DNA from 4 places in the Rouxiella sp. T17 genome. Region 4 is predicted to be linked to each of the others. Evidence: predicted binding sites of a transcription regulator. Region 4 holds the regulator's gene; each other region holds the start of a gene.

Region 1 (5,278 bases), on a different contig from region 4:
TCCAGGCCCAGCAATCTTTATTTGGTGCATTCCAAGGGCTTTCCAGCACGCCGCCTTCGGTAGAGATGTGCCACGCATTTTCGTCACGGCTGTAGATTTTTTCTAAAGAAGCGGTGGTTTTGATATTACGCTCTTTCAGGTAATCCAGCAGCGCTTCACGGGAACGCAGGTCCCACTCACGCCATGGCGCAACCACTTTCAGCTGTGGAGCCAGCGCGGTGTAGGTCGTTTCGAAACGAACCTGGTCGTTACCTTTACCGGTCGCACCGTGGCAAACGGCATCTGCACCAACTTTCAGCGCCAGCTCAACCTGTGCTTTAGCGATCAATGGACGCGCCATTGAGGTGCCCAGCAGGTAAGTACCTTCGTACAGCGCGCCGCTTTTCAGAACCGGGTAAACGTAGTCTTTGATGAACTCTTCACGCAGGTCGACAACGTGACACTCAGACGCGCCGGTATCCAGAGCTTTCTGCTCGATGCCTTCCAGATCTGCCTGATCCTGACCAATGTTGGCCACGAACGCCACCACTTCACAGTTACCGTAGTTCTCTTTCAGCCACGGAATGATCGCCGAAGTATCCAGACCGCCCGAGTAAGCCAGAACGATTTTGCTGATGCCTTGTGTTGCTGCCATGATAATTTCCTTAAAGATATTTGATTCATCGACGTCTTTAACGCCGCGATTTATTAAATTCTTAAAACTTATTATTACCCGAGTAATTGGTGCGGCAGCAAGGCAGCAAGTTCGATAATCCCGATGAGCTTACATAGGTAAGTGATTCGGGTTAGCGAGCGTAGCGAACGCCGCTGCGGCTCCAAGAACGACAGGTAATTTATGCGGTAATTCGAGTGCCGGTAGAAATCCCGTTAAAGAGAGCAGGAAGCTGTTCGGCATTACGCCAGCTGGCGATATCTACCGGGCGACCCAGCGAACGGGCGGCGTCCAGCGCGGCATTAACTTTCACTATCATGCCGTCGGTGATGATGCCCTGCTCGATCATTTCCTGCGCTTTTTCGGCACTCATTTCCGGTACGCGTTGACCCTGACCGTCAAGAATTCCGCTGACGTCAGACAGCAGAATCAGATCGGCACCCAGCGTGGCGGCCAGCGCGGTCGCGGCCTGATCGGCGTTGACATTCATCAGCGCGCCGTCGGCGGTAATGCCGATAGAGCTGACGATAGGCAAGTAACCCGCAGAAGTCAGCGTGTTGATAAGCGCTGGCGAACCGGCTTCGGCTTTACCCACAAAGCCCAACTCTTCATTCAGCTGCGTAACGCGAACGGAACCGCCGTCGGCCAGCGACAGGCCTACCGCATTAATATTGTTCTTCACCGCCCACGAGAGCAGCGTCTTGTTGGCGCTTCCGGCCAGCGCGCCGGTAATGATGTCAATCTGGTCGGCTGGCGTCACGCGCAGGCCCGACTTTTTGACTACCGGCAAGTTAAGACGGTTCATCAGGTCATCGACCAGATAGCCGCCGCCGTGAACGATCACCAAAGGCCGTTGAAATTCCTGACGATAGGCGACCAACGCCATGAACAGACGCTCAAGCGCTTCTTCGTTGTCGAGTAACACGCCGCCTAATTTAATGACCAATGGATTCATGCTGTTCACACCTATCGGATTCGGAATTCGTGAAGTTGCTTCTAATTTACCATCCCCGAGTCGATGAAGAAACGATTGCGGGGCGGTGATTTGTCTTATTCGGCAATGAATGAATTTTCACATTTAATGCCGTTTTATGCAATTTATTATATCAGCGAGGTAGACTCAGGGAAACCAAATCTGAGGTTTAAACACTGAACGGCTTGGGCAGAAGCGCCTTTCAGCAGGTTATCTTCGGCAGCGACGATAATGACGTGCTCGCCCTGTACTGCATAACCAATGTCACAGAATGGCAGGCCGACCACGTTTTTCAGCGCTGGCATGCCTTTATCGTACAAACGCACCATCGGTTTGTCGTGATAAGCACTCTGGAAGGCTTCAGCAACCTGTTCGGCGCTCACGCCCGGCTTCAGGCGACAGGTGGTCGTCGACAAAATACCGCGCGGGAAACTGCCCAAATGCGGGGTGAAAATGACCGGCGTGCCGAGATGGGTAGAGATTTCTGGATGATGACGGTGATTGAACACGCCATAAGCTTGCAGGCTGACTTCACAGAAACTGGTGCCGAGGCTGGCTTTACGCCCTGCGCCACTCACGCCGCTGGTCGCGTTGATTACCGGCCATTGATCCTGATTCAGCAGGCCTTTCTCCAGCAGCGGTTTGATCGACAGCTGCGCGGCGGTTGGATAACAGCCCGGCACGGCGATCAGCTGCGCGTCTTTCAGTTTATCGGCCTGCCATTCGGCCAACCCGTAAACGGCTTTGTCCAGCCAGTCCTGATGCTGATGCTCGAAACCGTAATATTGGGTGTAAAACGCGGGTTCTTTTACGCGGAATGCGCCGGAGAGATCGAAAACGGTGCAACCGAGGGCCAAGAATTGCGGGGCCAAATCGTGGCTGACTTCATGCGCGGTGGCCAAAAATACTACGTCGACGCCTTTCGCTGCTTCGGCCACGTTTTCCAGTGGTAAAACAGGCAGATCGAGAATCCCTTTCAACTGCGGGTGCAGATCGGAAAGCAACTTTCCTGCATCTGCACTTTGCGCTGAAACCGTTAAACCGGTTATGTTCATATGTGGGTGACGATTCAGATAGAGCGCGAGTTCCGCTCCCGCATAACCGGTGGCACCAACAATCAGCGTATTCAACATGGGCTCAGTTCACCTTCTTTTCAAAAAATAGAGGGCTCACTGCGTTAAATACGCCAGAAGCCCGCGAGATTCAGCCTGTTCGTCGTACTCCTTATAAATTTCGTCGTACTCTTTATAAATAGAGAAGTACTTATTTATAAGTGAGAAATATAAGTGAGAAATATAAGTGAAAACCCGCGTCATTTAGAGGTTTTCTTACGAACCGGCTTAATGTATTTTTATTCACATTAAATGCATGAATATTTATATTACCCTAACCAAAGGCTGTCAACAGTGAAGATGAAATTACCTCCTTTTATTGAGCTATACCGTGCGTTAATCGCCACGCCTTCGATCAGCGCCACCGACAGCGCGCTGGATCAGAGTAATGAAACCCTAATCAATTTGCTGGCAGGCTGGTTTACCGATTTGGGCTTCAAGGTCGAGATTCAGCCGGTACCCAATACGCGTAATAAATTCAACATGCTGGCCAGCATTGGTGAAGGGGCCGGCGGCCTGCTGCTGGCGGGTCATACCGATACCGTGCCTTTCGACGATGGCCGCTGGACGCGCGATCCGTTTACCCTGACCGAACACGAAAACAAGCTCTACGGTCTGGGCACCGCCGACATGAAAGGTTTCTTTGCGTTTATTGTCGATGCGCTGCGTGACATCGATACCGCCACGCTGACCAAGCCGCTCTATATTCTCGCCACCGCCGACGAAGAGACCACCATGGCCGGCGCGAGCTACTTCGCCAAAACGTCATCGATTCGCCCGGAATGCGCCATCATCGGCGAGCCGACCTCACTCAAGCCGGTGCGTGCCCACAAAGGCCATATTTCCAATGCGATTCGCATTACCGGCCAGTCGGGTCACTCCAGCGACCCGTCGCGAGGCGTCAATGCCATCGAACTGATGCACGAATCGATCACTCAACTTATGGGTCTGCGCAAGACGCTGCAAACGCGCTACAACCACAGCGGCTTCGCCATTCCCTATCCGACCATGAATTTCGGGCATATAAACGGGGGCGACGCGGCAAACCGTATTTGCGCCTGCTGCGAGCTGCACATGGATATTCGCCCTCTTCCTGGCCTGACGCTGTCAGATTTGGACGAATTGCTTAACGAAGCGCTGGAACCTGTCAGCAGCCGCTGGCCGGGCCGTGTAACAGTTGAGCAGTTGCATCCGCCGATTCCAGGTTACGAATGTCCGCCGGACCATCGTCTGGTTCAGGTGGTCGAAAAGCTGCTCGGCACTGAAACCGAAATCGTCAACTACTGCACCGAAGCGCCGTTTATTCAGGAACTGTGCCCGACGCTGGTTCTTGGCCCGGGTTCTATCGATCAGGCCCACCAGCCCGATGAGTTCCTCGACATGGCCTTTATCAAGCCAACGCGCGAGCTGATTACTCAAGTGGTGCATCACTTCTGCCATCACTGATTGCGGCGATCACCCGCTTCGTTGTTAAAAAATTGTAACTAAAAAGGGCATCTTCGGATGCCCTTTGATATTGTACAAAACGTCTGATTAGCCAGGCTAATAACCTACCGGCTGTAATTAAATTTCACCGACTTTCCACGATTCAGCCATTTTGTAATGAGAAAATTGGGGTTTTTACGGTAAGTTCTTACAGTACTAAATTTGGACAGTTTAAAAATTGCCATGAAGGCAGCGAGAAAAGAGGCGTTAGCGCCTTACGGGTGAAAGTTATTTACAAAACATAAAAATCAAACAAGAAACGGGTCAGAGGTAATATGAACGAACAATATTCCGCAATGCGAAGTAATGTCAGCACGTTGGGTAAACTGCTTGGCGACACGATTAAAGACACGTTGGGAGAACAGGTCCTTGATCGCGTTGAAAAAATCCGCAAACTTTCCAAATCATCACGTGCGGGTAACGAAGCCGATCGTCAAGAGTTGCTGACGACGCTGCAAAATTTATCCAATGACGAATTACTGCCGGTGGCGCGCGCTTTCAGTCAGTTTCTCAATCTGACCAACGTCGCGGAGCAGTATCACAGCATTTCTCCGCACGGCGAAGCGGCCAGCAATCCTGAAGCGCTGGCGCAGCTGATTGAGCGTCTGAAGTCAAAAAACCTCTCCGATCAGCAGCTGCGCGACGCCGTTGAGCAGCTCTCTATCGAGCTGGTTCTCACCGCGCATCCGACCGAAATTGCTCGTCGTACCCTGATCCACAAACTTGTCGAAATCAATAACTGCCTGAAACAGCTGGATCACAACGATTTGGCCGATTACGAGCGCAAGCAGATTATGCGCCGTTTGCGCCAGCTGATTGCTCAATCGTGGCACACCGATGAAATCCGTAAAATTCGCCCGACGCCGGTGGATGAAGCCAAATGGGGCTTTGCGGTGGTCGAAAACAGCCTGTGGGAAGGCGTGCCGGCTTTCCTGCGCGAGTTTAACGAGCAGCTCGAAACCTCGCTGGACTATAAAATGCCGGTCGAAGCCGTGCCTGTGCGCTTTACCTCCTGGATGGGCGGCGACCGCGACGGCAACCCGAACGTAACCGCCG
Region 2 (5,278 bases), on a different contig from region 4:
CGTAGGTGCCAATCACGGAAATGGTGTCGGCCAGCGTTTCGCCCTTCTTGCCGAGCGACGTGTTGCTGCCGTCGGCAAAACCCACGACCTGCGCGCCTAAACGATGAATCGCGGTTTCGAATGAAAGTCGTGTACGCGTGGAGGCTTCAAAAAAGCAGCTGGCGATCACTTTATGTTTCAACAGCTCAGGCTGCGGATTGGCTTTGAGGCTTGCGGCGGTGTCCAGCACCAGCTCAAGCTCTTCCCGGCTGAGATCGTTAATTGAAATAATGTGTTTTTGATACAGCGGATTAGCCATTGTCGCTCTCCTCTACGATGACAGACAAAAAAAAGCCCCTCAATGAGGGGCTTTAGCGATCGAATTCTTTTTAATAACAGCGGGATCAATAACTGATAGATCAATAACAACGCTGAAAGACAACGGCTGGACGCCGCCAGCAGGCACTGGGTTCGGTGAAGCGTCGAAGCGCAATGTAGCGATATTTTTCATGTCAGTCTCCCGGCAAATTGTGGCGCATTATACGCGCACGAATCCTGCCTGCAAGGGGGTGAACTCACCTTTTTGCTTTCCCCCATTTACCTTTGAGCAATCGGTTGGCCTTCGACCTTTTCAGCGAGATCATGACTTTTCTTCGCCAGCGACGCATGCCGCTCATTCGCTCAGGCTCTTTCTGTTTATGTTCTATCCACACTACCTGCCAAGGCTGCAAACGCATTTGTCCGGTAAAGGTTTCGCCACCAATCAGGTCCTGACCTTCGATCGAAAGTTTGAAGGTTTGCGGCTGACTGCTGATGTTCGAAATGCAGCTGATTCGGTTATCGGTTTTCGGATCAAAACGTTCGATCGCAAACAGTTTGTCGCCTAATTCGAAAACGCGCTGACCGGCCTGCGGCGAGAAAGCGGGGCGGGATCGACGGATCGCGATCAGCTTTTTCAACCCGTTGAACACCTCCGATCGCAGCGATCCTGTAGTGTCGAGCTCTTTCTCCAGCTCGTCGAGCTTGAGCTTTTTACGGTTAATCCGTCGACTGATACCCGACTGATGCATGCCATCAAGGTCATTTTCGCTGCCAAGCAGGGAGTGAATATAGAGCGCGGGCACGCCGAGAAACGATAGCAGCAGCGCCTGTGCGGCCAAAAACTTGCGGGTTTTCAGCTCGGTGCTGTCGTTAGCTTCGGTAATGGCGCTGAGATAATTAATATTCAATTCATAAGGCGAATGGGTGCCGTCGCCATTGTCTTTATAAGAAACGCGTCCCTCTTTGCGCTGCGTCTCCTGCGCCATGTATTTTCGTTCGTCATCGTCAAGGAAGGTTTCGGTAGGACGCAGCCCGATGCCGTCGTGACTCGACAGGAAATTGAAGTAAGTGGTTTTCGGATAGTGCGCTTCGGCGTTCAGCCCCTGCGCCCACTGGGTCAGCTTGCGGGTATCTTCGCGCAGGAAAGCGTGCAACGTCAGCGGCGGCAGCGCGAACTGATAAACCATGTGCGCCTCATCGCCTTCACCAAAATAGCTTATGTTTTCATGATGCGGCACGTTGGTTTCGGTAATGATCCGCGTGCCCGGGATCACTTCGTCGAGGATCGTGCGCCACAGTTTGATGATGTTGTGCGCCTGCGGACGGTGAATACAGGTGGTGCCCATCTCCTTCCAGATATAGCCGATCGCGTCGAGGCGAATCGACTGTCCGCCGCTGGCCGCGTATTGCAGCAGCACGTCGATACTTTCAAGTAAAACCTTGGGATTTTTGAAGTTAATGTCGATCTGATCTTCGCTGAAGGTGGTCCACAGGTAGAGCTGGTCACCGTCCGCTTTAATAAACGGCGTGAGCAACGGCGACGCGCGCGGGCGCACCACGCGGCTGTAGTCCAGCTCGGGCTTGGCTTCGATGAAATAGTCGCGATATTCGGGCTCGTCGTTGATATAACCTTTGAGCCAGGCACTCGAGCGCGAGATGTGATTGATTACGCAGTCGAACATCATGTTGAAATGGCTCGAAAGCTGCTGAATGTCGCTCCAGCTGCCGAGATGTTCGTCAATGCGCCGATAATCGATCACGCTGAAGCCATCGTCCGAGCTGTACGGATACATCGGCAGAATATGAATGTCGCTGATGCTCTCTTTCAGATGTTTTTGCGCGAAATTGTTTAAGGTCGCGAGCGGCGCCTGGTCGGGCTGGGAGATCGTGTCGCCATAGGTAATCAGGTAAACGTTGGTGCCGTCGACCCATTCAGACGAACGGTGCGCGCCGTGCCGCCATTTGTCGCTGAGACGAAGAATCTTCTTTATCAGATCGCCAATATGTTCTTTAGGATAAACCCTGCTTAACAAGCTTTCTAAACGCAGCACAAACTCGGGATTTACGGCGCCCATAACACTTCCCTTTTCTGTTCACATGGTCAAAGGTTAGTAGAAAAAGTACGCAGTGGACGAGTAAAGGCGCGTAAAGAGGGGTAAGCGAGAGGAGAAGACGAGCAGTAAAAAGCCTGAAAAGTCAGCCCAACAGATGCTGTGGGCTGACTTGATCAATTTGTGCTTATAGCGAGCCGAGGGTCGCGACCATTACCGCTTTGATAGTGTGCATGCGGTTTTCAGCCTGATCGAAAACCACGCTGTGGGCGGATTCGAAAACCTCATTGGAAACTTCCATGCCGCCTTTCAAATGATACTCTTCGGCCATCTGACGGCCCAACGTGGTCTGATCGTCATGGAAAGCTGGCAGGCAGTGCAGGAATTTTACCTGCGGATTGCCGGTTTTGGCGATCATCGCCATATTCACCTGATAGTCACGCAGCAGGTTGATACGCTCTTTCCAGACTTCTTTCGGTTCGCCCATCGACACCCACACGTCGGTGTAGAGGAAGTCGGCACCTTTTACGCCCGCGTCGATATCTTCGGTCAGAGTGATGGAGCCGCCATTTTCCTCTGCCAACTGCTGACAGCTGGCGACCAAATCGGCATCCGGCCAGCAGGCAGAAGGCGCAACCAGACGCAGGTCCAGCCCGCACAGCGCCGCGGCTTCGAGCAACGAGTTGCCCATGTTATTGCGCGCGTCGCCGAGATAGGCGAGGGACATCTGCGACAGCGCCTTGCCCGGCAGCTGCTCCTGCATAGTCAGCAGGTCGGCCAGCAGTTGCGTCGGGTGGAATTCATCGGTCAAACCGTTCCACACCGGCACGCCCGCGTGTTCGGCCAGCGTTTCAACATTCGCCTGACCAAAACCGCGATACTGAATACCGTCGAACATTCTACCCAGCACGCGCGCGGTATCTTTCATCGACTCTTTATGGCCAATCTGGCTGCCACTCGGGCCGAGATAAGTGACCTGCGCGCCCTGATCGTAAGCGGCAACTTCGAAAGAGCATCGCGTACGCGTCGAGTCTTTTTCGAAGATGAGCGCAATGTTCTTGCCCTTCAGGTAAGGCTTCTCGCTGCCATTCTTCTTGGCAGTTTTTAGATCAGCAGACAGCTTCAGCAGGGTTGCGATTTCTGACGGGGTAAAATCCAGCAGCCTAAGAAAATGGCGTTTGTTTAACAGACTCATGTGCCTATCTCCGAAACATTTATAATGAATTAAAATTCAATTTATATGTATGAATATGCAAATACAACCCCAAAGTATAAAACTTTGTCGTTTATAGTGGAGGAGAGCCGTCTGCTGTGTGAAAATAGCGTCTAAACGTCATATTGATTGAGGACTGAGGCATGGCAAACCGTGAATTGCTGGACGAACAACGTGAAGAGACCCGCTTAATCATCGAAGAGCTGTTGGAAGACGGCAGCGATCCTGACGCGCTTTACACTATTGAGCATCATTTCTCCTGCGAGAAATTCGAAGTTTTAGAGCGAGCAGCCGTAGAAGCTTTCAAGCTGGGCTATGAAGTGACCGACGCTGAAGAGCTGGAAGTTGAAGACGGCTCAATGGTGATGTGCTGCGATATCATCAGCGAAGTCGCGCTGAATGCAGAGATCATCGACAAGCAGGTCGAGCAGCTGGTGGAGCTGGCCGAGAAAAGCGGCGTGAACTACGACGGTTGGGGCACCTATTTTGAAGACCCTAACGGCGAAGACGGCGATGATGAAGACGAGTACGAAGACGACGAAGAAGAAGATGAAAACGTCGCCGAGAAGAAGTCTGTTGATAAAGATGACGACGGCAAACGCCATTAATCACCGTTAATCGGCTGCGCGTTGATGATACGGCGTTGGAAGCAGGCTCAAAAATGCTCATTTACCCGCGTAAACTGCGCTTTTTTCGCCTACTTCCGCCTTGTCTCCCCTTAGCTCGCCGGATTAACATCTTTGTTATCTCGAATAAAATTAGTTATCTCGAATAAAATTTGTTATCTCGAATAAAAAAAGCCGACAATTGTCGGCTTTTTATTTGCTTAAACAGAAAGTTACAGCGTTTTTAGCATCGTGACTTCGCAGTCGACGTGGCCGGTGCTGCCAAGCGCGCCGTCGATGTGCTCGAAACCAAGATGCTCATACAGCGCGATAGCCTGAGTCAGGCTGGCGGTGGTTTCGAGGTAACAGCGGGCAAAACCCTGCTCTTTGGCGAAGGCCATCGCCTGCTGTGCCAACCGTTTTGCCAGACCTTTACCGCGCAGGCTGGACATAAAATACATCTTTTGCAGTTCACATAAATCGTCGTCGCCGCCAACGAGTGGCGCTACGCCGCCGCCGCCCGCTATCTCGCCATTCAGCTCAACCACCCAGTATGCGCTGCGCGGCTGGTTGTAGATCTCGCATAAAATATCCAGATTCGGATCGGCTACGGTATAGCCTTTGTCGGCGGTCAGGCCAAATTCGGCCGAAACCGCGCGGATCACTTTCGCGATCGCGGCATTGTCGTCGCAGGTTATACGACGCACTGAAACCGTAGCTTGTTCTTCTAACACTGCTGTAGTCATCACTCGCAACCTTTCATATAAAACACGGGGGGTTGATTGATTTAAATTTCTTATAGGGTGATTGCATGATTCTCTGCATGCTTCTTTGCAACTAATAGCGCGTGCAGCGGCATTTTGCAATTGTAAAAAAAAACGGCAGAGCTTTCACTCCACCGTTTTTAACACAGTTTTTAGCATCGTTGTAGCCGCTGAAAATTACAGCGCCGCGATGGTAACCTGCTGTTCCTGAATCTTGACCTTCGCTTCGGCACAGGCTTGCAGACGTTCGCGCTCTTTCGCGACCACGGCTTCTGGCGCACGCGCCACAAAACCTTCGTTCGACAGCTTGGCTTCAATGCGCTCAACTTCGGCATCCAGCTTGGC
Region 3 (5,278 bases), on a different contig from region 4:
ACTGGCTTGGCGAAGACAGCAGCGCCTACACTCAGGCGGCAATGGAGGGCGCGATGGCGCAGCATCGCTATGACCTGCAATATCAGCTCTATACGCTGGCCTTGCATCGCTACCTTGGACACAGGCTGGCGGGTTATGATTATGAACAACATTTCGGTGGCGTCATTTACCTCTTTCTTCGCGGGGTCGACGCTGAGCATCCTGATAACGGAATTTTCCGCCACCGGCCTGATAAGGAATTTATTACCTCGATGGACAACCTGTTTAAAGGCGAAGCCGTAGCGCAACCAGCACGGGAGAATGCCCAGTGAATCTACTTTATGAACAGGCAATCACGCTTGGCGCTTTGCGCCCTCTAGACGTGCAGTTTGCCCGCATGCTGGCGGGAGAAGATCCTGCCATGATGCTGGCCGTGGCCTGCCTTAGCGCCGAGGCTGGTCGAGGGCACGTTTGCCTGCGACTCGATGAATTACTGCCCGAACGGCTGTTTGAAGGCCGTTTTCCGGCTCTGGCAAACGCGCTATGTCACGCGGCTGGCGCGCTGGACGAGCAAGGCTGGCTTGCTGGATTACAGCAGCATCCGTCGGTAAGTGACGGCAGTCAGGCGACGCCGCTGGTATTACTGCAGCAGCGCCTTTATTTGCAACGCATGTGGCAGGACGAAGGCCGCGTGGCGACATTTTTCATTGATGACAGTCAGGCAACGCTGGCCGCGTTGGCCGAGCAAAACGGCGAGATGGCCGTAGATGAACAGCGGCTCCGAGAGGTGCTCGACCAGCTTTTCGGTCCTGCCGATGCAGGCAGTATTGACTGGCAAAAAGTGGCGGCAGCAGTGGCGGTCACTCGACGTATCGCCATTATTTCTGGCGGGCCGGGTACCGGAAAAACCACCACGGTAGCTAAACTGTTGGCGGCACTGGTCAAGCTTCAGCCCGATAATCGCCTGCGTATTCAGCTCGCGGCGCCCACCGGCAAGGCGGCGGCAAGGCTGACCGAATCATTGGGACAGGCGAGCCGTCATCTTGATCTCACCGATGCCCAGCGGGCGCAGTTCCCCGACGAAGCGTCCACGCTGCACCGTTTGCTGGGCGCGCAGCCGAACAGCCAGCGAATGCGCTACCATCAGGGAAATCCGCTGCACCTTGACGTGCTGGTGGTCGATGAAGCTTCAATGGTCGATTTACCGATGATGGCCCGCTTGATTGCCGCGCTGCCCGCTCAGGCACGGGTTATTTTCCTTGGCGATCGCGATCAGCTGGCATCGGTTGAAACAGGCGCGGTATTGGGAGATATTTGCCGTTTTGCGGAGCAGGGTTATAGTCCGACACGCGCGGCTCAGCTGTTGCGGCTGACGGGCTGCGCGGCCGAAGGGGTCGAACTCGCGCAACCTGCCAGCGTGCGTGACACACTTTGCCTGCTGCGTAAAAGCTATCGTTTCGATGCCAGTTCCGGCATTGGCGTGCTGGCTGCGGCAGTAAACGCGGGCGACAGTCACGCCGCGCACCGCGTGTTGGCACAGAATTTAGCCGATGTCGGCAGCTTCCCGCTTAACGAAACCGAAGACTTTACATCACTGCTCGACGCCTGCGTCGCCAGCTATCGGCCTTATCTAAAAGCCGTCGCCGACAAAGCGGACCCTGCTGAAATCCTGCGGGCGTTTGGCGAGTTTCAAGTGTTGTGCGCCCTGCGTGAAGGACCTTTTGGTCTTGCCGGACTTAACGAGCGTATCGAGCAGATGTTGCAGCGCCACGGTTTAATTCGTCGACCCACCGCGCTGGGTGGCCGTTGGTACGCCGGAAGGCCCGTGATGATTAGTCGTAATGACAGCGCACTCGGGCTGTTCAACGGCGATATCGGCATTACCTTGCGCAGCGAAAACGACGAATTAAGGGTCTATTTCCAGCTGCCGGACGGGCAAATCAAATCGGTGCAGCCTAGCCGTTTGCCTATTCACGATACGGCTTATGCAATGACGGTGCACAAATCCCAGGGATCGGAATTCGACCATACGCTGCTGGTGTTGCCGAACCATTTCTTGCCAGTGCTGACGCGTGAACTGGTTTATACGGCGATTACCCGTGCCAAACGGCGGTTGTCGTTGTATAGCAGTGAAAAAGTGCTGAGCATGGCGATCCGCACGCCGACGCAAAGACGCAGCGGGCTGGTAGAGCGGTTGATGGCAGGCTGAGTGACTGCCTTTGCGATCTTTTTTGCTCGTAGAATAAGACGTTATAAATGGAATAAAAAATCGAATTGAAAAAGGCGGCACATAGTATGCGCCGCCTTTATGTAAATTCATGTTTTCGTCGAAAAAAGATTACAAATCAGCGATCAGGATTTTAGAGCGACGCTGATAGTTGTACATTTCCTGCTTCTGAATCGGCAGTACGTCGACGTCGGCGGGCTTGAAGCCGCGCTCCTGGAACCAGTGAATGCTGCGGGTAGTCAACACAAACAGTTTCGTCAGGCCCATCTGTTTTGCGTGACTCGCGACGCGTTTCAGCAGCATTTCGCCCCGTGACGAGCTGCGGTAATCCGGATGCACCGCCACGCAGGCCATCTCACCGATTTTCTCGTCGAGGAACGGATAAAGCGCGGCGCAGGCAATGGTCAGATTATCGCGTTCGATAATCGTGAATTTGTCGATTTCCATCTCAAGCTGTTCGCGGGAACGACGCACCAGAATGCCTTGCTGCTCCAGCGGACGAATCAGCTCGAGAATGCCACCAATGTCATTAATCGTGGCGCGACGCACCTGCTCGGCGCTTTCCATTACCACCTGAGTACCAATACCGTCACGTGAGAACAGTTCTTGTATCAGCGCGCCATCTTCTTGATAACTAATCAAATGGCTGCGACGCACGCCGCTGCGGCAGGCCTTGACAGCACCACGCAGGAAACGCACGGTTTCAGACTGGTAATCGCCTTGCTCTTCAATCTTCTCGATTAGGTTTTGCGCGTCATTCGGGAACAGTTCGGAAACAATGTTACCTTCTTCATTAGTCACGCCCTGTTCGGCCCCAAAACCAATCATCTTCTCGGCTTTAAGTTTGATAGCAAGCTGCGTCGCGACTTCTTCAGAAACCAGATTAAAGCTCTCGCCGGTCACTGAAACGGCAACCGGCCCCAGCAGCACGATGGCATTGCTGTCGAGCTGGCGATGAATCGCCTCTTCATCGATACGGCGAATGCGGCCGCTGTGACAATAATCCACGCCGTCATCCACGCCTAAAGGCTGGGCAATAATGAAGTTGCCGCTTACCACATTAATATGCGCGCCCTGCAACGGCGTATTGTTAAGGCTCATCGACAAACGAGCCGTAATGTCGAGCTGCAACAGGCCGGCAGCCTGCTTTACCAACTCCAGCGCACGGGCATCGGTGACGCGGGTATTTTTATGATAAATCGGTTCGTAGCTATGTTCGGAAAGGTTGCTGTCGATTTGTGGACGCGCGCCATAAACAACCACCAGCCGGATACCTAGGCTGTGGAGCAAACCGATGTCATTGACTATGTTAGTGAAATTTTCATGTTCGATGGCTTCACCGCTGAGCATGATGACAAAAGTCTTACCACGGTGAGCATTAATGTAGGGAACTGAGTGGCGAAAACCCTGTACTAATTCAGTGCTTCGTTCCTTCACGGCAAAACCTCATTTGAATTTTTATTCGTAATTTCTGTATTTTTATTCTTTTAGCGCTGTGTGGCAAGTAAGAAATCTCTGTTTTTGAAATTGAATTATTACTAATGAGTTAAAAACTGAAAAATCCTGACAAACCAATAAGTGACAGGGCCAACCTGATTCGTTAAAGTTCGTCCAATCGCTTTTTGTTACTTTTATTCATCTTTTGATATCTTTGAGACGACATGGCTGACGAACAACATAATTCTCGCCGACGCCTTCTTCTGCAAAGCGCCGCAGCATCGTGGTTGTTGAGCGTCAGCGGCATTGGTTTGGCTGCCAGTTCACACGTCGTTGCCGTGCGCGTTTGGCCATCCTCAACCTACACGCGCATCACGATTGAATCCAGCCAACTGCTTAAGTATAAGCAATTTACTTTGCAAAACCCGCCGCGAATTGTCGTGGATATTGAAGGTTTGCAATTGAATTCAGTACTTAACGGGCTTGGGCACAAAATTCACGCCAGCGACCCTTCTATTCGTCATGTGCGTGTCGGCCAATTTACGCCGACGACCGTGCGAATCGTGCTTGAACTGAAGCAGACCATCAGCCCGCACCTGTTTACGCTGCCGCCGGTCGCCGGTTTTCGGCATCGACTGGTTGTCGACCTTTATCCTGAACAAAGAGGCGAGGGCGATCGCGACGACCAACTGCTGGCGTTGTTAGAAGATTTCAATCGGGGTGACGTGGCCCGAACGTTGCCGCCTGAAAAAAAGAAGGATGGCAAGGCAGGGCGCGAGCGTCCGCTGGTCATCATGCTTGATCCGGGTCACGGCGGCGAAGATCCGGGCGCTATTGGCAAACATAAAACCCGTGAAAAAGACGTGGTGCTGCAAATTGCCCGGCGGTTGCATCGGTTGATTCAGCTACAGCCCAATATGACTGCTTACATGACGCGCAACGAAGATATTTTCATTCCGTTAAAAGTGCGGGTTGCGAAGGCGCGTAAGCAGCGGGCTGACCTGTTTGTCTCTATTCATGCCGACGCTTTTACCAATCGCGCGGCAAAAGGATCTTCGGTTTTTGCCTTGTCGACCAAAGGCGCAACCAGCACGGCGGCCCGTTTTCTGGCCCAAACGCAAAACGAATCTGACAATATTGGGGGAGTAAGTAAAAGCGGCGATCGCTATCTCGACCATACCTTGTTTGATTTAATGCAAACGGCGACCATTAATGACAGCTTGAGATTTGGTAAAGAAGTGCTGACGCGGATGGGCAGGGTCAATCATTTGCACAAGCATAAAGTCGATCAGGCAGGTTTTGCTGTGTTGAAAGCGCCGGATATCCCTTCGATTCTGGTTGAAACGGCGTTTATCAGTAATCTGGAAGAAGAGCGCAAGCTGCGAACCAGCCATTTTCAACAGCAGGTAGCCGAATCTATTCTGGCAGGAATTAAAGCGTACTTTAACGATGGCGGAATGTTGGCCAAGAGATAAGCAAGAGATACGTAAGAGATATGGAATAGCAGTAGAGATAAGGAATAACAGTAGGATTTTAGACGCGAAAGGTTGGATATCGAGGAATTTCAGGCAAAAAAAAACACCCATCGGGTGTCTGTTTTTGTAGAAGCTTTTTAGGAAGTAATTTTTTAAGAAA
Region 4 (5,278 bases):
TCGGATTACATTCGTACAGCAAACGCAGCTTGCCCTGAGGATGGCTCGCGGTGCTTGGGTAAATGTAGATCCCGCCTTTCAGCAGATTGCGGTGGAAGTCGGCGGCCAGAGAGCCGATATAGCGTGAGGTATAAGGACGACCTGACTCTTCATCCTGCTCCTGACAGTACTTGATGTATTTCTTAACGCCTTTCGGGAATTTGATGTAGTTCCCTTCGTTAATGGAATACATGTAGCCTTTTGGCGGGAACATGACTTTTTCATGGCTCAGGCAGAACACGCCGAGTGACGGGTCATAGGTAAAGGCGTGAACGCCGGCACCCGTGGTGTACACCAGCATGGTTGAAGAACCATAAACCACATAACCTGCCGCGACCTGCTGACTGCCCGGTTGCAGGAAGTCCGCTTCGGTAACTGGCTGACCCAGTGGCGAAGTACGGCGATAAATGGAGAAGATGGTGCCGACGGAAACGTTAACGTCGATGTTCGACGAACCGTCCAGCGGATCCATTAAAATGACATATTTCGCATTGTTGGCGCGTTCGCCGTCGAAGATAACAATTTCGTCTTCTTCTTCGGAAGCGATACCGGCAATTTCGCCGCGCGCTTTCATCGCTGCCTTAAGCTTTTCGTTCGCATACAGGTCGAGTTTCATCTGAACTTCGCCCTGAATGTTCTCAACGCCGCTCGCGCCCAGTATGTCTACCAGACCTGCTTTATTGATATCCCTATGAATAATCTTAGCACCAAGCTTTATTGCAGACAGCAGTGCAGTAAGCTCGCCCGTTGCATGTGGAAAGTCATGCTGCTTTTCAACAATAAATTCGCCTAACGTTTTCATGATACGTTCCCTGAATCTTAGGATGAGTAACCGATTTATAATAAATCATTTACAGAAGCGAAAGCAGTTTAGCCCAAATATATGGACGGATCATAGGCAAATCCATTTCTTCTGGAGGATTCCGAGCGTTAGAATAGCCGCTGACTAAGAGCACTTATGGAAAATATATGCGCATTCATATTCTGGGGATTTGCGGCACTTTTATGGGCGGACTGGCTATGCTGGCGCGCGCTCAGGGACATGAGGTTACCGGATCGGACGATAATGTTTATCCGCCGATGAGCACCTTGCTCGAGAATCAGGGGATTAATCTGATTCAGGGATATTCGCCGACGCAGCTTGAGCCGAAGCCCGATTTGGTCATTATTGGCAATGCCATGACGCGCGGCAATCCTTGCGTCGAGGCCGTACTCGAGCAGGGCATTCCTTACGTGTCTGGCCCGCAGTGGCTGCACGACCACGTATTGCCCGGCCGCTGGGTAATCGCCGTCGCGGGTACGCACGGTAAAACGACGACGGCCGGAATGGTCACCTGGATCCTTGAAGCCTGTGGCTATCAGCCTGGCTATGTGATTGGCGGCGTGCCGGGCAACTTTGAGGTTTCTGCGCGTCTGGGTGACAGCCCGTTCATGGTGATTGAAGCGGACGAATATGACTGCGCCTTCTTTGACAAGCGCTCGAAATTCGTTCATTACAGCCCGCGCACGCTGGTGCTGAATAACCTTGAGTTCGACCACGCCGATATTTTCGACGATTTAAAAGCCATTCAGAAACAGTTCCACCATCTGGTGCGTCTGGTGCCGGGACAGGGAAAAATAATCCTTCCCGAACACGACACGCCGTTGAAACAGGTGATGGCGATGGGATGCTGGAGTGAGCAGGAGTACGCCGGTGACGGCTGTACGTGGAACGCGAAAAAAACCTCGCCGGACGCCAGCAAATTCCAGGTTTATCTCAACGGTGAAGTCGCGGGTGAAGTCTGCTGGTCGCTGGTGGGCGAGCACAACATGCATAATGCGCTGATGGCGGTGGCTGCCGCGCGTCACGTTGGCGTGAGTCCTGCGGATGCCTGTCAGGCGCTCGGGACCTTCATCAACGCCCGTCGTCGTCTCGAGCTGCGCGGCGAAGCCTTTGGTGTCAAAGTTTATGATGATTTTGCTCATCATCCGACGGCGATTCTGGCCACGCTTGCCGCCCTGCGCAGCAAAGTTGGCGGTACGGCGCGCATTATTGCCGTGCTTGAGCCTCGTTCCAATACCATGAAGCTGGGCAAGAGCAAAAATGAGCTGGCGCCTGCGCTGGGGCGTGCCGACGAAATCTTCCTGCTGCAACCGCACAACATTCCGTGGCAGGTGTCCGAGGTGGCCGAGCACTGCATTCAGCCGACTCATTGGCATGCCGATGTCGATGCGCTGGTCGATATGATTGTCAAAACGGCGCTGCCGGGCGATCACATCTTGGTGATGAGCAACGGCGGATTCGGTGGCATTCACGGCAAATTGCTGGAAGCGTTAGAGAAAAAAGCACTGAAAGTCTCGCAGAAGTGATCTTCAGCGATAACCTCTGATCCGATCCTTGCCAAAAAAAAGCCCTCGCATTGCGAGGGCAAAAGGGTGTCGTCGGACAGGACGACGAGGGTTCGTTTTTAAAGCTTTACTTGATTACGTTCTGCTTGTTAACAGTTCTTTTCTTGAAATCTTTTTCTATTTCAACGTACTACCTAAATCTCTAACCAGATAAGAGTCGGAAGGATCCTGGCTCTTATTTGTAGATCTGCGCAGTGGCGTGATAGTTGCCTTCGTTACGCGCTTCGATCACACGGTAAGACGAGGCCCCTTCATTATCTGCTTTCTGTGACAGCTGCTGACGAATATCAGTTGGCACACCATCAATACCACTCACGGTGATCGTTCCCATTGGCTGTAAATTCTGAGCCTGCTGGCTAGTGATCAGTTGTGCAGCAGACGCGCCAAATGAAACGGCGGTCAGCAGACCGAGAGCGGCAAAAGCTGTGGTGATTTTCATGATAGTTTCCTTAATTTACCTGTGCGCAGGCTGCCCGCTGTTTGTAAGTCGGTGCAAGGTTCAACGCAGATTAATTGTTGGATTTATCAGGTTAGAAAACTTCATTATGCATAAACAGCGTCACGTGGGGCCTGTGAGACAGGTCGGCGAACAAATGCATGGTTTTCGCGGCGATAAATCCGTTTTATCGGCGGCTTTTGAATGGGTATTCAAAATTCGTCAGTTCAGGACATGCGCTACTGCACTTAATAAAATCTTAATCCAGTCTTGCTGCACGCCTTACTATGCGGAAGATTATACTGCTAATAACGTCGCATATTAATAGTAAGCTAAGTAATTATTATGCTGAGTTTTGTGTTTTTAATAGCCGAAAAGCATAAAAAGTGGGGTTTTATTGTGCTTTTTTCGTTAAATTTATTTAAAATCAATCGATTGAGCAGAATGAGCTATCTGTGCGGAATTTAGCAGGCGATCGTACTGGTGTATCGGATATCGGGCGAATAATCAGGAAGAGTTAGACGCGTAAACTGGTCGGTAAGCAAGACTTACCGACCAATGAGCCAATTAAAGCTCTTGCTCGAACAGGCTGAGAATCGCATCGAACAGCTGTTTTACGGTAAACTTGCGCGCCGGGGTAATAAAGATGGTGTCATCGCCCGCGATGGTGCCGAGAATACCTTCAGATTTACCGAGTGAGTCGAGCAGGCGTGCAATCAGCTGCGCCGCGCCCGGGCTGGTACGAATAACCACGACGGCATCGTTATAATCGATGTCCAATACCAGATTTTTCAACGGGCTGGTGGTGGTCGGTACGCCAATTTCTGCGGGCAGACAGTAGACCATTTCCATCTTGGCATTGCGGGTCCTGACGGCGCCAAACTTGGTCAGCATACGAGAGACTTTAGACTGATTGATGTTCTCGAAGCCATCATCTTGCAGTGCGACAACGATTTCACCCTGAGAGCTGAACTTCTCTTCCTTCAAGAGCGCCTTGAAAGCTTTGATTAAATCTTCCTGTTTGGCAGGATTACGCATGTTAGACCCATAGATTGACAGTAGTTATGGCGTTGATTATGCATAAATTTGAATTTTTATGCAATAAAACATCTATTTTTAGCTAAACAAAGTCAAGTTTCTAAAAGCCTTAACCCGTTAATTACCTTTTATCTTATCGAGAAGTTAATAGAACCTGTTCACGGCTGTTTAAGCTTTAAAATAAATTTCATTCCGATTAAAGCATTTTTTAATTTTTCATATTTTTTGTACTTTATTTAAAACGATTAATTTCAGCAGGCTATTAATTGATCCTGCTAATGAAATTTTATCTTTTTGATAAAGAATAATAATTTTAATTTCCTGTGCGGCTTCTTCATTTAATTTCTGCGCCAGCTCGCAATATATAAATTGGTCGTTTGTTTTTAATACTGCCATTTACTAAGGTTATTAAGTTAATGCTTATTAAGTGAATGAAAGCATGATGTTTTTTAACGTCATTTAAAAAGGAGTACAGGATGAAAGTTGCAGTCCTTGGCGCCGCTGGCGGAATAGGCCAGGCCCTTGCTTTACTACTCAAGACTCAATTGCCGTCTGGCTCTGACCTCTCCCTCTATGATATTGCTCCCGTTACTCCGGGCGTAGCGGTAGACCTCAGCCATATTCCCACCGCCGTAAACATCAAAGGATTCAGTGGCGAAGATGCCAGACCCGCGCTGAAAGACGCGCACGTGGTGCTGATTTCAGCCGGAGTTGCCCGCAAGCCCGGTATGGATCGCTCCGACCTGTTCAAGGTTAATGCGGGTATCATTCGCAACCTTATGCAGCAGGTTGCCGAAACCTGTCCACAAGCCTGTATCGGCATTATTACCAATCCCGTCAACACTACCGTCGCGATTGCCGCCGAGGTATTAAAGAAAGCGGGCGTCTATGACAAACGCAAGCTGTTTGGCATCACTACGCTCGATACGCTGCGCGCCAACACCTTTGTCGCCGAGTTAAAGGGCAAACTGCCGCAGGAAGTTGAAGTGTCGGTCATTGGCGGCCATTCAGGCCTGACGATTCTGCCTTTGCTATCGCAAATTCCTGACGTGACCTTTACGGAAGATGAAATCAGCGCGTTAACGCGTCACATTCAGAATGCCGGAACCGAAGTGGTAGAAGCGAAGGCGGGCGGAGGATCGGCAACGCTGTCAATGGCTCAGGCAGCCGCGCGGCTGGGGCTTTCACTGGTTAGCGCAATGCAGGGCAAAGCGGGCGTGATTGAGTGCTCGTACGTCGAGGGTGACGGCGAATATAGTCGTTTCTTTGCACAACCGGTGCTTTTGGGCAAAGACGGCATCGAGGCGTTTCAACCGATTGGTAACTTAAGCCAGTTTGAACAAAATGCGTTGGACGCGATGCTTGAAGAGCTGCGCA

What was found. Region 4 encodes ArgR, which controls arginine synthesis, uptake and breakdown. Its sites were predicted from a motif close to ANTGAATAAAAATACANT; they were not measured.
Region 1: argC (N-acetyl-gamma-glutamyl-phosphate reductase) is a predicted target of ArgR. The motif match lies at 2,968-2,985, and genes of this name have one in related genera.
Region 2: argF (ornithine carbamoyltransferase) is a predicted target of ArgR. The motif match lies at 3,570-3,587, and genes of this name have one in related genera.
Region 3: argA (amino-acid N-acetyltransferase) is a predicted target of ArgR. The motif match lies at 3,677-3,694, and genes of this name have one in related genera.

The regions. Positions count from the first base shown of each region.
Region 1 covers NZ_JAWUEA010000007.1:108,093-113,370, reverse strand. The annotation lists gene SC206_RS01825 (argininosuccinate synthase) at 1-634, opposite strand, end outside; gene argB (acetylglutamate kinase) at 834-1,607, opposite strand; gene argC (N-acetyl-gamma-glutamyl-phosphate reductase) at 1,754-2,758, opposite strand; gene argE (acetylornithine deacetylase) at 3,032-4,183, shown strand; gene ppc (phosphoenolpyruvate carboxylase) at 4,498-5,278, shown strand, end outside.
Region 2 covers NZ_JAWUEA010000021.1:51,130-56,407, forward strand. The annotation lists gene pyrB (aspartate carbamoyltransferase) at 1-298, opposite strand, end outside; gene SC206_RS05350 (hypothetical protein) at 338-490, opposite strand; gene SC206_RS05355 (alpha-amylase family glycosyl hydrolase) at 555-2,375, opposite strand; gene argF (ornithine carbamoyltransferase) at 2,539-3,546, opposite strand; gene rraB (ribonuclease E inhibitor RraB) at 3,708-4,172, shown strand; gene SC206_RS05370 (GNAT family N-acetyltransferase) at 4,403-4,915, opposite strand; gene SC206_RS05375 (valine--tRNA ligase) at 5,111-5,278, opposite strand, start outside.
Region 3 covers NZ_JAWUEA010000032.1:178,106-183,383, forward strand. The annotation lists gene recB (exodeoxyribonuclease V subunit beta) at 1-311, shown strand, start outside; gene recD (exodeoxyribonuclease V subunit alpha) at 308-2,188, shown strand; gene argA (amino-acid N-acetyltransferase) at 2,318-3,643, opposite strand; gene amiC (N-acetylmuramoyl-L-alanine amidase AmiC) at 3,868-5,118, shown strand.
Region 4 covers NZ_JAWUEA010000026.1:38,201-43,478, forward strand. The annotation lists gene fbp (class 1 fructose-bisphosphatase) at 1-841, opposite strand, end outside; gene mpl (UDP-N-acetylmuramate:L-alanyl-gamma-D-glutamyl-meso-diaminopimelate ligase) at 1,009-2,388, shown strand; gene yhcN (peroxide/acid stress response protein YhcN) at 2,603-2,866, opposite strand; gene argR (transcriptional regulator ArgR) at 3,431-3,901, opposite strand; gene SC206_RS06830 (hypothetical protein) at 4,118-4,297, opposite strand; gene mdh (malate dehydrogenase) at 4,378-5,278, shown strand, end outside.